Regions from separate parts of the Eubacterium sp. Marseille-QA0814 genome, predicted to be linked through region 2. Evidence: riboswitches for the same ligand, from Rfam matches in the RefSeq annotation. Region 2 holds a riboswitch; the other holds the start of a gene.

Region 1 (7,817 bases), 230 kb from region 2:
TGCATCCATCCATATTTCCATAGAATCAAGTATTGTCCCATCAACATCAAAAATAAATCCTTTTGCCATTATTCACCTTTTTCTAACATTTTGATTGCTTTTTCTTTTAATTCCTTAGTTGCTTCTTCAATATCCTTTGCTGCAAAAATAGCGCTAATAACTGCTATACCGCAAATGCCACTGCCTGCAAGTTCTAAAACATTGCCTTTTGAAATTCCACCAATGGCAATAACAGGAATTTTTACTGCCTGACATATTGCTTTCAGTGTTTCAAAAGTAACTTCTTCTGCATCATCTTTGGAGCCGGTTGGAAAAACTGCGCCTACTCCTAAATAATCTGCTCCGTGTTTTTCCGCTAAAATTGCCTGCTCAACAGTTTGCGCTGACACACCAATAATCTTATCAGGACCAAGCTTTGCCCTTACATCTAAAGCTTCCATGTCACTTTGTCCAACATGAACGCCGTCAGCATCCATTTCCAAAGCAATATCAACATTGTCATTAATTACAAATGGTACATTGTACTTTCTACATAATTCTTTTATCTCAATGGCTTCCTTCAAAAAACTTTCTTCATCAAGTTTCTTTTCTCGAAGTTGCATAAAAGTTGCTCCGCCTTTTAAAGCTTTTTCAACCTGACTGTACAAAGTTTCGCCATTTAACCAAGCTCTGTCAGTTACGCCGTATAAAAGCAATTCTTCCTTTGTTGTATTACTTAACTTCATATTTAGCTCCTTTTTCTAATGTTTCACCATCCATATTGTAGATGGCATCAATAATTCTGTTTCTGTATGTTGAGTTTCCATCGCCTTCACTCATTCTTGACCATGCAATTTCTCCGGCAAGTCCCATTGTACAAACTGCTGCCGCTGCTGCTTCCAATTTGTTTTCTGGATTTGCAACTAAAAACGCTGTCATCAAACCTGATAACTGGCATCCTGTTCCTGTAATTGAACTCATTTCGGCTCTACCATTTCTTATAACATAGCATTTTTCGCTGTCACAAACTAAATCAATTGCGCCTGTTACTGCGATAATGCTTCCTGTTGCCTTTGAAAAACTCTTGAGCTTGCTAATAGTGTCGTCTAAGTTTTCATCTGTTACTTTGTCAGAAACATCTGCATCTACACCTTTTGTACTTCCTGTACCCAGCATTAAAGTCTTAACTTCTGAAATATTTCCTCTTACAACATCAAATTTCACTTTTTCCATTAATTCATTTGCTGTATTAGTTCTTAACTTGCTTGCCCCTGCCCCAACAGGATCAAGTAAAACAACATGTCCTAATTCATTTGCTTTCTTTCCTGCTGCAAACATAGATGGTATGGTGTTTTTATTTAATGTTCCAATATTAATGTTCAAACCACCACAAATAGATGTAATATCTTCCACATCATCAATATCATCTGACATAATTGGGCTGCCGCCACAAGCCAGTAAAACATTAGCCACATCATTTACTGTTACATAATTAGTAATGTTGTGAACTAAAGGCACATTATTTCTTACGTTTTCTACACATTTCTTAAACATATTTCCTCCTTATCGTTCTGCTGAATACTTTTTACAGCAGAATCTCATCATAATTGTTACGTTAAAATGAAAAACAGACAAACCTAATCTGGTTTGTCCGCATTAAATCCTATACTTAATTCCTACGTTGGCATTATCCAAATCAGGTTTAAGGGTCGAAGTTGATTACTTCCTCTCAGCCTGCCTACAAGCTCCCCTATATTTAATTTCCTATAGCATTGTATCGCTCAATTCAATATAATGCAATAGTGGATTTGTTATTGTTGTATGCAATTAAAATTCAAATGCCTGCATAAAATCAATCTTTTCATCTAGATTGCTTGTATAATGATTTGTTGCTTTCCCTTTTCGTCTGACTACATACTTATATGTCCCGTCATCCTTACAATTATCTTCGCCTTTAACAAAGATTTTTCAAACGGGTCTCTTACGGACATTGGAATGTACTGCATTCATCCGCTGGTTAAATTATTTGGACTTCCTGAGGAAATATCAGATATTCTCTTATGGCATTGAAGGTTATGGATAAAATAAGAAATCAGCAGGATATTGTTTTTCCTGCTGACTTAAAATAAGTGAGTTATAAAAAAGAGATAGGGAGTTATCACTATTGTATCAGCCCCATCCCGGAACCTTTTTAAACAAAGTTTTCTTTCCCCAGCTTGACATTTTCTTACTTAAGAAAATCCATCCCTTCTTTCCGGTTTTAGTTTTTACATATGCAAACCCGTTATCCCTCTTATCAAGACTATATTTTCCCTTAGGGCGTTTTGCTACATTCTTTGCCGGCTTGATTTTTATAATTCTAAGCTTATCTCCCTTTTTCAAAGTAAATTTATTCTTTGATTTTTTAGATGCAGTTTTGTACACTTTCATATTTTTCTTTACAGTATACATATATTTTTTTGAGCTTTCCACAAGTTTGTAAGTTCCCGTAGCCGGTACAATTTTATCACCTTTTAACTGTAATGGAATATCTGCGTAAAAACATCCTATTGGCAATGCGTAAGGTGTATCCACAATAATATGGAACCTTCCATTACCTTTCACATTCTTGAACCGATATCCTCTCCCATACATCAGTGCCTTGTTACTGCTTGTTTCAAATTCTGTAATTTCTTTTCCGTTCCATCTTTGAAAAGAACTGTAATCCAATGTATACGAATAACTGCCTATCTGAAAATTTAACTCTATTGTCTTGTCAGAAGTGTCAAAGTCAATTACCTTATAGCTTGCCCATACGTCTGTTAATTTTTTTGTATATACATTTTTGTCATTTATAAACAGACTTACACTGTCAAAAAACTCATTGTCTTTAGCGCTTACATGGGTCTGGTAATATATCTTTTCCTTAGTGCCATCTCCATCCAAATCATAATAGTATACCTTGTCCTTCTCCAACAGTCTGTTGGTTGCCGCATAGGCATTGTCACTCTTTAGTATGGTAAATAAACCACATAACGAGATTACTGCAATTACAAAAGTTAACATCTTCTTCATGATTCTTTCCTCCTTCTACTTACCATCAAATTTATTAATTACATACACTCCAAGTGCCACAAGCATTCCTGCTACAAAGTACTTAAACTTCATTGGCTCTCCTAATATTATTGCCGAGAATATAACTCCCAATATAGGAATAAATGCATTAAAAATTGCTATTTTGCTTATTAGGTTACAGGCAATCAGCTGATTGTATATACCAAAACATACTGCTGATATTAACACAAGAGAAATTATTATTAATATTGATTTTGCTTCCAAGATCATCTGATGCCACATTTAGATTTGAATATCCAAGTTTTATAAGAGGATACGCCAATGACCATCCTGCCGCACACAAAAATGCCAAAGCCGATACAAATTTTTTATTTTTAAATATCCAATTACTCATGTCTCTTTTCCTATCATTAGAAAATCGTATTTCAGTCTTTTTAATTATATTCCTTCATAAGTTTCACATACTCCATAGCATTTTCTTTATTAGCCATTATCTCTTTTGATGTAAGTTTTCTAATTATTTTTGCCGGATTTCCAAAGGCCATTGAATTATCAGGAATTTCCATTTTCCCCGTAACAAGAGTTCCTGCTCCTATAATACAGTTTCTTCCTACTTTGGCTCCATTTAATAAAATACTACCCATTCCGATTACTGTATTATCTCCAATATGGCATCCATGTACAATAGCATTATGTCCTATGGTTACTCCCTCTCCAACAACAATTGGAAATCCATTTCCTGTATGCAATGTACAATTATCCTGTATATTAGTGTTGTTTCCAATTGTAATACTTTCCATATCAGCACGGACTACTGCATTGTACCATATTCCTACATTTTCCCCAAGACTGACATTTCCCACAATATGGGCTCCAGGTGCTAAAAATATTTTTTTATTATCCATTCTCAACTCCTTAAATATCCTTTCATTTTTATTTTAACCTAAAAAAACCCTTTATGCCACTGTTAATAGCATAAAGGGTCATTAAATATTTTTCTATCTGTTATATAACTGAAGTTCGTAAAGTCTTACAGTACCAACTCCACCATTATCTGAATTAAATATCTTAAATACAATGTATCTTGCTGTCTGTTTTCCTATGTCAAAGGATGAAATTGCATCATTCTGATTTACTTGATAATCTACTGACTTCCATTCTTTTCCATCGTTTGATACAAGAACTTCCCATTCAGTAGTATTACCAAAACCTTCCTTACTTTGTGTATTGTAAAGAGTATAGGTATTAAATGTCTTTGTACTTCCAAGGTCTATCTTTACAAAGTGCTGAGCACCTGATAAAGCATATGCCTGGTTTTCGACGCTTCCAGATGTTGCACACCATTTTGTTGACAAATCGCCATCAATAAGTTTAGATGAAGACTCACCATCCTTTGTGTAACCTGATTCACTGATAATTGTTGCACCTGACAATAAATTTGTTCCGCTTGTTACTGCTGAAGACAGTTTTGTACCGGTTGTATTTCCATGATTTTTTCCTACGTAAGCAGGATAATCAATATTAGGTACTCCCGGCAAATCTGTAGTGATCCAATTATCTGAATAATTTCCAAATCCGGTAAATGTCCATGTACCGTTTTTAAGTTCATCTACATAATGTAATCTAAGAGCTTCTATACAATCATATCCTGTAATCTGTTTTACTAACTGATTCCATGGTGTTGATGTATCATATGGATTATCATCATATGTTGTACCCTTATTGTCCTTTAATAAATGGTTGAGACTATCAATAAGACCGTATTTTACATTGCCATTACTATCCTTTGTTGTTGGATATTTTGAATCCATATATGAGAAGAACCATTTATTATTTCCATATGCCTCATAGCCCCAGTCCTGAAGGGATGTATCGTTGGCATAATATACCTGCGCAGTATCTTCATGTGCCCAGTGATAGTAACGGAATCCACCGTAATTTGCCATATTTTCTACCCACCATGCTTTTGATGATGAAGATACATTTCCGTACTGCTGTACAGCATGTGTTAACTCATGTGTAAAATATCCAATTCCTCTTGGATTATTATTCATCCAATCAACTGAAATTACTATTGAAGAACCGGATGTGTATGCCACTCCATCATATCCCTTGTCAGCTCTTACAAATATTTTTTTAGGTTCCGAACCTGTTCCCCAACGTTTATACTGTCTTGGGTAAACCTCGTAGAATGCATTATACAATGCTTCTTTATATCCCTTTGCTGTAACCTGTTCCCAGTCACCTACAAACAAAGCTTTGAACTCACTATCAGTTACTGAATTACCCCTTAATGTAATGTCTGAAATCTGGAAACTATTTCCGTACAATTCTGTAATTTCCATTTTATACTGAGTATATGTTCCTATCTTATCAACAAGATATGTGTAATCAGCATAATCCTGATCTGCCATTCCGCTTTCATTTACCGTATCAATTAATTCCCAGTTTTTTCCGTCAGCCAAGCCGTATAACTTCCATGCCTTAATTGTTCTGTTTGTATATTTTGAATTATCGTTAGCAGTTGTAATTGTGTAACTGTAAAGTGTTGTATTCTGTTTCATTTTCCATACTATATTCCCCGGTATCTGAGATGTAGAATATAATTTAGTTGCTCTCTTACCATCAAATATATTTTCCACACCTTCATTTGAATTAAATCCGTTTATTGTAGTAGCCCCAGTATCTATTCCACTTACCTGATCCGTAATATCACTTCCTCTACTTTCTGTAATTCTGTCGACATCACCTTTCAGATAAATTTCAGACATCTGTGAACCATAATACAACTTTCCATCATCACCACTATTTTTAATAATAATCATAAAATATTGTGCTGACATCTTTGTTGTACAATTAAATGTGTATTCACCATTATTTGTGTGGGTAATTCCACCATTATCAACATCTGAAACAGTTGTCCAGTTTTCACCATCCATTGATGCATATACTGCCCAGCTGTGAGGATCTCTATGCTTATATGTGGATGCATCCCCTGCTAATACAAATGTGTAACTCTTAAGTGTAACTGCTCTCTTCATTTTCCATGCAATAGTGATTGCCGGAGCATCATTTGTAAAGAACTTTGTATTAACATTATTGTCAAATAATTTTTCTATTCCTTCGTTGTCACTTGTATTTCCTTTGGTTGATGACAATTTATCATCAATACCATCCCAATATGGTGTAAGTGAAATGTCACTTGCTACCTGAGAATCAGCTGCTTCCTCCTGAACCCCCGGATTCTTTACTACATGAGATGCATCTTCCGGTGCCTTAGTTGGAGCTTCCGTTGGTGCTTCGGTAGGTGCTTCTGTAGACGCCTCTGTTGGTGCTACCGTTGGTGCTTCTGTAGACGCCTCTGTTGGGGTTACCGTTGGTGCTTCCGTAGACGCCTCTGTTGTAGCTACATTATCTTTTGTTACTTTAAAATCGATTGTAGCTTTATCTGACTCATATCCATTTTTTTCTGCTGTTACGGAAATTTTATAATCTCCCACTGTTGTAAAATATTTTGAATCACAATTATAGAATCCTGCAACAATTCCTGATTCAATTTTTGTATCATTTATGTAAAAATTATATGTAACTCCTTCAGTAATTGCCCATGCAAAATAGAATGGTAAATCCTTGCTTCCTGCAAATGTTAATCCTATCGGTGCTGCAGGTTTATTAGGATCCGCTGTTGATGGTGCTACCGTTGGTGCCTCTGTTGGGGCTACTGTCGGTGCCTCTGTTGGCGCTACTGTTGATGCCTCTGTTGGCGCTACTGTCGGTGCCTCTGTTGGCGCTGCTGTCAGAGTTTCCGTCGTAATCTCTGTTTTTGATTCTACAACTTTAGTTGTAACTACTACACCATTTGCAGTTGTAGGAGCAACTGTTGTAGATGTCTGTGCATTTCCTGATGTTTGCTGTTCCCCTTTACTATTTTTTACCGTTACTTTTACTTTGTATTTCTTTTTCTTATATGTAGCTTTTATTACTGCCTTTCCGGCTTTTTTAGCTTTAATTACAATTTTGTTTTTTAATTTTCCTTTTTTCTTAATGGAAACTACTTTTTTCCCTTTTACTACTTTCCATTTAACCTTTTTCCTTACATTTTTTAATTTAATAGTTTTCTTTTTCCCAACTTTTAGACGTACTTTCTTTTTACTCAGCTTTACTTTTTTAGTAGCTGCATAAGTTGGTACTTCTGAAATTGGCATGTAAGCTCCTGCCACGGCAATTACAAGTACAATTGCCAGTATTCTACTTTGTAACTTTTTCATTTTTTAACTCCTCCTCTTTTTTGTTTACATTGTTATATTCTAACATACAAAAAAAACTTTTCTAGATACCATTTGTTATAAAGGTGTCATAATTTTATTTTTTACTTTGTAATTTACACCATTATATATTCCCTCAACATTTCTTTCACATTGATTTCTATTTCATTTGTGCTTTCAATACATTGATTTTTTTGAGTCCTCCATTAGTACCAACTTCAGCCTTCAATATTAAAGACTAACAATTTTATCATCTTACATTCCTCATCTACTAAAGAATATTTCCCAAGAAAAAAGTTCCAAACCAAGCCATTTCTACAATCAACTTAATTGGGAACTTTCTATATTTATTCTTTTAATTATATTTTCAAATATTTGTACTAAATCAAGTTTTCCATCATAATTTACAGTTTATGATATTTCCTTCCGTCATGCTCATACTTTGGTTCGCATGTAAGTTGGATTCCTAATTTTTTAAATATATTCTCATCTACTGATGACAATAATACTGTTGAGTGT
Region 2 (7,817 bases):
TCTTTTTCAAGCATTTTGTAAGCCTTCTGAACAGTATTTGGATTAATTCCCAATTCTGTAGCCAAAATTCTAACCGGTGGTAATTTTGTATCACTTTTCAAAACACCTAAAGATACCAGTCTTATTACATCATCGTATAGCTGCTGATATACCGGTGTTCTGGAACTGAAATTTACAGTAAGCATTCCTTACCCCTTTCTTTTTCATTTGTACTACTTGGTGTAATACAATCCAATTATAAATAAAAAGCAGTTGTATTGTCAACTGCTTTTCTGTGTATACTTAAGATATTATTTTTTATTTCCAACGCTCTAAAAACTGTTCTTCATTAATGATTTCTATACCCAGTTCCTTGGCTTTTTTGTTTTTAGAAGAATTTGATAGTAAATCATTATTAATTAAATAATTAGTTTTTGAAGTTACTGAGCCTGTAACCTTGCCACCTCTTTTTTCAATATAATCTTTTACTTCATTACGATTGGCAAACCTTTCCACACTTCCTGTAACCACAAAGTTAAGACCTGCCATGTTTTGTTCTTCGTTGTTTTCTTCTTTTATAATTGTTAATTCATTTAATAGGTTGTTAAACTTTTTAATATTTTCTTTATCAGAAAAATACTCCACAAATTTAACAGCCATCTTGTCACCAATGCCATCTATTTTAACTAACTCTTCTGCTGTAGCATGTGTGATTTTTTCAATATCATTATTAAAGTATTTGCAAATAAGCTTGGCATTTGCCACACCGATATTCGGAATTCCCAGGCTATATAAAAGAGCATGTAATTCTACCTCTCTTGCCTTGTTTAAGGAATCAATTAAATTGTCGTAAGACTTTTGGCCAAATCCAGGTGTTTCCACAATTTCTTTCTGATATCTGCTTAAATTAAATATATCCGCAAATTCGTGAATGTATCCTGCATCGATAAATTTCTCTAAAGTTTCCTCTGATAATCCATCTATGTTCATTGCATTTCTTGAAACAAATAATGAATATAATTTAACATGCTTTGCGGGGCATTGTTTGTTCGGACAATATAAAGTTTTTACTCCGTTGTCATTTTTTATTTCTGTTCTTTCTCCACATGCCGGACAAATTTCAGGTATAATGCACTTGCCTGATTTAGTTACGTTTTCGGAAATTTGAGGGATAATCATATTAGCCTTGTACACTTTAATTGTATCCCCATCTCCTAATTTAAGTTCCTCCATTATGCTGATATTGTGAACACTTGCTCTTGTAACTGTAGTCCCTTCAAGTTCTACCGGTTTAAAAACTGCAACAGGATTAATCAAACCTGTTCTGCTTGGACTCCATTCGATATATTCTAAAGTTGTCTCAGCCTGTTCATCTTCCCATTTAAAAGCAATTCCGTTTCTTGGGAACTTCGCAGTTCTGCCTAAAGATAAACCATATTCAATATCATCATACATTAAAACCAAACCATCTGAAGGATAATCGTATTCTTTGATTTTTTCTGCAAAATACTTTACAGTTTCTTCCATATTTGAAGATGTTACTTCTTTTCTTTCAACAACTTCAAATCCCTGTTGTTCAAGCCATAAGTATTGGTGCTCAATTGAATTTTTAAAATCAACATTTTCTGCACTAATCAAGGCAAAAGCTATAAAGTTTACATTTCTTTTAGCAGTAATTTCACTGTTTAATTGTCTTACGGAACCTGAGCATAAATTTCTTGGGTTCTTATATTTTGCCTGAGCATCCTCAATTTCCCTGTTGATTTTTTCAAAATCAGAATATTTTATAATGGCTTCTCCACGTAACACCAATCTTCCCTCATAAGGAATGCTTAAAGGAATGTTTTTGAATGTTTTTGCATTATTTGTTATAACTTCACCAATTTCACCATTACCTCTTGTAACAGCCTTAAAAAGTTTTCCCTGCTCGTATGTTAAAACCACTGTAAGGCCATCAAGTTTCCAAGACAATAATGATTTTTTGTCTCCCGCGAAATCAGCCAGCACATTTACTTCCTTAGTTTTGTCCAAAGATAACATTGGACTTTCATGCTGTTCTTTAGGAAGTTCACTTACAACCTCATAGCCTACATTAACTGTGGGGCTGTTCGCCAAAACAATTCCTGTATCTTTTTCTAACTGTACTAATTCATCATATAAAGCATCATATTCAAAGTTGCTCATTATTTCCTTTGCATCCTGATAGTATGCTTTACTCGCCTTATTTAATATATCTACTAACTCTTTGATTCTTTCTTTTTTATCCACTTTAAATCTAATCCTCACTTACATATTTTGATAAACCGCTTTAATTTTTCTTTAATGAATCTAATTCACTATTTGTTAAGTTTCTATAATTTCCAATTGGTAAATTATCCAAATGCACTCCCATAATTCTGACTCTTTTTAATTTCTGAACTTTAAAGCCAAGAGTTTCGCACATTCTTCTAATCTGTCTGTTTAAGCCCTGAGTTAAAATAATATTAAATGTATGTTTATTAACTTTTTTAACAACGCAAGGTCTTGTAACCTGGTCTAATATTTTTACTCCTTTGGACATTTGTTTGATAAACTCCTCTGTAATGGGTTTATCAACAGTTACAACATATTCCTTTTCATGATAATTGGAAGCTTTTAAAATGTTATTAACCAACGCCCCGTCATTCGTTAACAATATTAACCCTTGAGAATTCTTGTCCAATCTTCCAATAGGATAAATTCTCTTCTTATAGTTAATATAATCTACAATATTATCGGGATTATTTTTGTCAGTTGTACATTCTACTCCAACAGGCTTATTAAAAGCTATAACAATCTGTTCTTCTTCTCTTGAAACTTCTTTTCCATCAACAGTAACTTTGTCTAACAAAGTTACTTTCTGCCCCATCAAAGCAGTTTCGTTGTTTACCTTAACATGCCCTTCTTCTATTAATCTGTCAGCCTGTCTTCTTGAGCAAAAACCTGCATCACTTAAAAATTTATTTAATCTTATTTCTTCTGTATTACTTTTCTGTTCTTTTAATCTTTTATTATCCATATACATACCTTATTTTAGTATTTTTAACTTAATTTATTCTAAATAAATCCTTCTAAATTATACATCTTAATAATGATAAATGATACTAGAAACAACGTCAACAAAAATAAGATAAGAGAAGCTGTATATTAGCAAAAACCTTAACTAATATATAAAGCAATAAAACTTTTAACTCAAACTAAAACAAATTAAACTTCAGCTACAAAATGCTAAAAAGAAGCTGCAACATTTTGTTACAGCTTCAGCTAACAAATTTATAGAACATGTACTCTCCCTCTAATAGTTTATAGTTTAATTTATTTCTAATACCCTTATTTATATTTTACATTCACACAAATACATATCTATAAATATTATTATTTATTTTTCAGCATGATTAATTATTCGTTTTTGCAATTAATTAGTTTTGGTAATTAATTCGCTTTGGTAATTAATTTGCTTATTAATCAGCTTTATTTTCTTTCAAGGTTTGTTTCTGATTTATTAATTTTCTCTTCTAGGCAAAACAGTTTTCTTTTTTGAAACTACTAATTTAGTAATTACATAAGTTAAGCCACCAACAATAACACCTACTAATAAAATCACACCTACTAACATCCAGTTTGTATTTGCGATAAGTGTTATCTTAAATCCGTCTTCTGTCTGGATTTGTCTAAATATAATTAGGAAGTCAACAATTATTGCTATACCACATACTAATACGCCATTTAAAACAGCCATAATGTTCTTTGACTTTTCTCTTGTTACAGGTTTTGCTGCTCTTAAATCAATTGAATTTGAAACAAGCGCCATAACATATACTGTAACTACAGTTTCAGGAATCATGTATGCTCCATTGTATACTAAAGAATATAATGCTCCATCAGCTGTTGGAATTGATACACCTGCCCATACTGTACAACCTGTAATAAAATGACATAAATATCTTAATAAACAAACAATCAATGTTCCTAAAACTAAGGCACCTGTCTGATGTTTATTTTTCTTAACAACACCAAGTAAACCAAGCACTGTAAAAGCCACAATGTAGTCTAAAAGAATTATGGCAATCATAGCTGTTGTTGATGTAGCATAAGAAACATTTGATAGACCTGTTAATAATTGCAAAATACTATATGTAAAACTTGTAATAAGTCCCCATTTCAATCCATGTCTGTAACCTGCAATTATAATAGGCAACATACTTGCCGCTGTTACTGCTCCACCGTATGGCATGTCGATAATCTTAATAAAGCTTAACACAAAAGCCATAGCAATCAAAACTGAACATTCTACCAATGTTCCTGTTTTCTTTGTTTTTTCCATAAAAAAAGTCCTCTTTAGAATATAATATCACCAGAGAACCTATACATAACTAAATGCTTCCTTACGATGGTACTAACCATATCAAGTAGTGAGGGTCGATATACATCTCTCAGCCATCCGGCACCCCTAGCGACATATTTTTCATTATTTATTCTATATTCTTTAACATTTTTTGTCAAGTTGGCAAAGTATTGTATACATATCTGATTAGTTTAATATACAATTAGAAGACTTCCTTTTCCAACTGATATAACAGGATTTGCATTTACAAACTGATTGCTTACCCCTAAAGGTCTGTTTTCCTCAAGCTTATAGCTTTCTATATTATATAATGCATTTTTTATTGTAACATTATGAGCAACTCCGTTTATCGCAAAAACCGAAAATATATTTTTTTCTTTTCCTGTTATTGAAATCGAACCATCTGAAACAACTGTATATGTGTTATTACCATCAACCATCTTAATGTTGGCTCCTAATTGTGATGCATATAAAAGTGTTTGTATATTGGCAAAAGTATGGTCTATCCTTCCACCGGTTCCTCCGAAAATCACAATGATATTAAAGCCTTTGTGCAATGCTGTCTTAACACAAATCATCATATCTGTTTCGTTTTTCATTACTTTGTGCTTTTCCACATTGTCACCAACAGGAACATATCCTAAAGAGTCAAAATCACCTATTACCAAATCAGGTTCTATTCCAAGTTGGTGTATTTTTTCAAAACCGCCATCTGCCGCTATTACAAAATCATTTTCTTTTTTAGTAAAATTGGTACCGGAGTTATCTCCGGCACCAACTATATAACATACGTTTTCCATTTATTTGACCTACTAATTTCTATTTGTTTTTGTTATTTTTTGAAGCTGTTGTCTGTGGCTTTGTTGCACTATTCACCTTTGTAGTAGGTGCCTGTGTTGTCACAGATGCTTTTGTTGTTGCATTGTTAGATGTATGAGATGCAGTTGTTTCATTCTTATTGTTTGAAGTTCCTGTAGTAGTCCCATTTTTCTTTTCATTTGCTTTAGCATTAATAGCATCATAATAAGCCTTAACCTTAGGATCTGATGCCTTAACACTTTCAAATTCTTCCTGAACATCTTTTAATAAATCCTGAACATCAGAATCTTTTGTAACTTTATTCATGTATTTTTGAATATCATCACCACTATCATTTTGAATATAAACATTTCCTGTTTTCTTATCCCTAACAACATATAATCTGGTAATTGCAGGAACTGTTGTGTCAATATTCTTAAGTCCCATCTGATAATATGCATAAACTACATACGTGTCATCATAAGGACCTTTCTTTGTGTAACATTCAACGTCACTATATTCCGATACATAAGTTCTTTGCTTCACGCTGTTAATGTCATATAAGTTTCCAACATACTGTGCAATTGTCTCAGCTCTCTTTGCGTCATCTTCAATTAAAAAAGCATTGAGATAATTTTTTACAACGTCAGTTATTTCAGGATACTTGTCGTCCTGTAGTGGATTCTCAGCTACAGCTTTCTCTGCCTTTGATGGAGTATTAACAACAAAATGTCTTACTAATAAAACACCTCCAACTACAATAACAAATGCTATAACTGCTGCAATTATCATATCAAATCTAATATTTTTCTTTTTTACAGGTTGTTCTCTTCTTACTACCTGTCTGCTATCGTTTTCTACTTCCTTTAGAAGTGCATCAAGCTCTTCCTTGGATAATTTATTTTCATCTTCTTCGAAATCCTTTGGATTATCCACGTTTCACATCTCCTTTATTCAACAATTTCTCTCATAATATCAAAAATAAAACTAAAATTCAACTTAGCAGGTATTGAACCCTTCTTAATTCTAATGTAAAATAAAAGCTATGCATCTGTAGTCTAATGGATAGAACGTCGCCCTCCGGAGGCGATAATGCCAGTTCGATTCTGGCCAGATGCATTTTATTCTATCTCACCAATATCTCTTCTATACATATAAACATGGTCTGATAACACGTCTACCGGATCTAACTGTCTTCGATTTACATCCCTTATCATTTCATCAATATATTCTCTTGAACAGCTAATATCAGGAATTAAAATCACTTCATGTATTGAGCTTGGAATAATGTAAACATCACTGTCATGTTCATTGGCAAAATTCTCTATTGCGTGTGGATATGTAATGCAGGTTGCCCCATTTAATTTCATGGTATTGGACATAACATACATATTAATATCTTCTATTTTCATATTATTAACTTCTTCTCTTACTAAAGTCTTAAGTTCTCCGTAAGTGTAATCTCCGTACATTGTATCTTCGCTTATTATTTCGCCTTCATCACCCTCAAAATTTTCTCCAAATTCGTCTCCGTATCCATTTCCATAATTACTTCCAAACTCATCTTCCACCCAGTCTTCATCTCCTAATATATCTTTTAATATCATATCTGAAATAATATCTTCCATTGGTGTAACTACAACAGGGAATTTATCCCATGTATTTTTGAACGCAATATCCCTAAGTTCTTTTCTGGAAATTCCCCAGCCTTCCAAATGTTCTTTATGAATTAATGCAGTTGCCTGACCTTCCCCATCTTCCGAAACCATGATATAAAATACAATTGCCAAATCTAAAAACTTTAAATGGGGTACTTTTTTCAGCAATTCTTTATTCATTTCATAATTAATCAACTTATAATGTATCATGGTCTTTACTTTCTCAAAATCTGCTATGTCTCTTAAATCTATATCTGCATTAAAGCTATCCATACTATATAAATACATGTTAAAAATCTCAGTACATATATTTGTCATGTCTCTTCCATGCTTAAAATCTACAAAATAATTTCTTAAATATATCGTAGGTGTAGCCACCTCTTCTTTCCTTACAATACTAATGGCTTTTCTTCTAACATTGTTGTTCTTTAAAACATTTCGTACTACAACTACTCCCTCACCTAATTCCTTTTCAACAATGTCTTCAACCCCTCTTTTAACTTCCTTTACAAACTTCTCATAATTCATTACTATTCTTCCTCCGGTAAATATTAAAATATTGTCAGCTAAATGCTACTCTTACATTTTACTTTAGGAATTTAGTAATTGATTTTATTTTTAAGAATGTGTCAAAAATAACTTTTTTGTGCAATTAATTTTCAATAATAACGCAAAAATCGTGTGCGATTAAAACTCACACACGATTTTATGCTTTCCACATACCTGATAAAAATCAAGTATTATTGATTCTGTTTTCTAATATTAGCTCTCTTTCTTAATGTTGGATCTAATATTTTCTTTCTGATTCTTAAGCTTTCAGGTGTAATTTCAAGTAATTCATCTGTATCAATATACTCTAATGCCTGCTCAAGACTTAATTCCTTCTTAGGCACTAATCTTAAAGCTTCATCAGAACTTGATGTTCTTGTGTTTGATAAATGCTTTGTCTTACAAACATTTACTTCGATGTCTTCAGCTCTACCTGTCTGACCTACAATCATACCTGAATATACTTTTTC

What was found. A riboswitch is a leader RNA that binds a small molecule or an ion and turns the genes downstream of it on or off. The one in region 2 is predicted to bind thiamine pyrophosphate.
Region 1: linked by a shared signal. The riboswitch ahead of thiM (hydroxyethylthiazole kinase) and the one ahead of ACQY63_RS04265 (energy-coupled thiamine transporter ThiT) in region 2 are both predicted to bind thiamine pyrophosphate.

Annotation. Positions count from the first base shown of each region.
Region 1 is NZ_CBCPMG010000001.1:1,127,576-1,135,392, forward strand. It holds gene ACQY63_RS05250 (HAD family hydrolase) at 1-69, opposite strand, end outside; gene thiE (thiamine phosphate synthase) at 69-725, opposite strand; gene thiM (hydroxyethylthiazole kinase) at 712-1,533, opposite strand; TPP riboswitch at 1,636-1,741, opposite strand; gene ACQY63_RS05265 (hypothetical protein) at 2,149-3,033, opposite strand; gene ACQY63_RS05270 (EamA family transporter) at 3,049-3,315, opposite strand; gene ACQY63_RS05275 (gamma carbonic anhydrase family protein) at 3,468-3,938, opposite strand; gene ACQY63_RS05280 (discoidin domain-containing protein) at 4,032-7,301, opposite strand; gene ACQY63_RS05285 (DUF1846 domain-containing protein) at 7,703-7,817, opposite strand, start outside.
Region 2 is NZ_CBCPMG010000001.1:900,038-907,854, forward strand. It holds gene ACQY63_RS04250 (GntR family transcriptional regulator) at 1-185, opposite strand, end outside; gene ligA (NAD-dependent DNA ligase LigA) at 298-2,247, opposite strand; gene ACQY63_RS04260 (pseudouridine synthase) at 2,288-3,016, opposite strand; gene ACQY63_RS04265 (energy-coupled thiamine transporter ThiT) at 3,500-4,321, opposite strand; TPP riboswitch at 4,363-4,459, opposite strand; gene ACQY63_RS04270 (thiamine diphosphokinase) at 4,534-5,142, opposite strand; gene ACQY63_RS04275 (hypothetical protein) at 5,162-6,076, opposite strand; tRNA gene ACQY63_RS04280 (tRNA-Arg) at 6,188-6,259, shown strand; gene ACQY63_RS04285 (DUF5688 family protein) at 6,262-7,326, opposite strand; gene typA (translational GTPase TypA) at 7,539-7,817, opposite strand, start outside.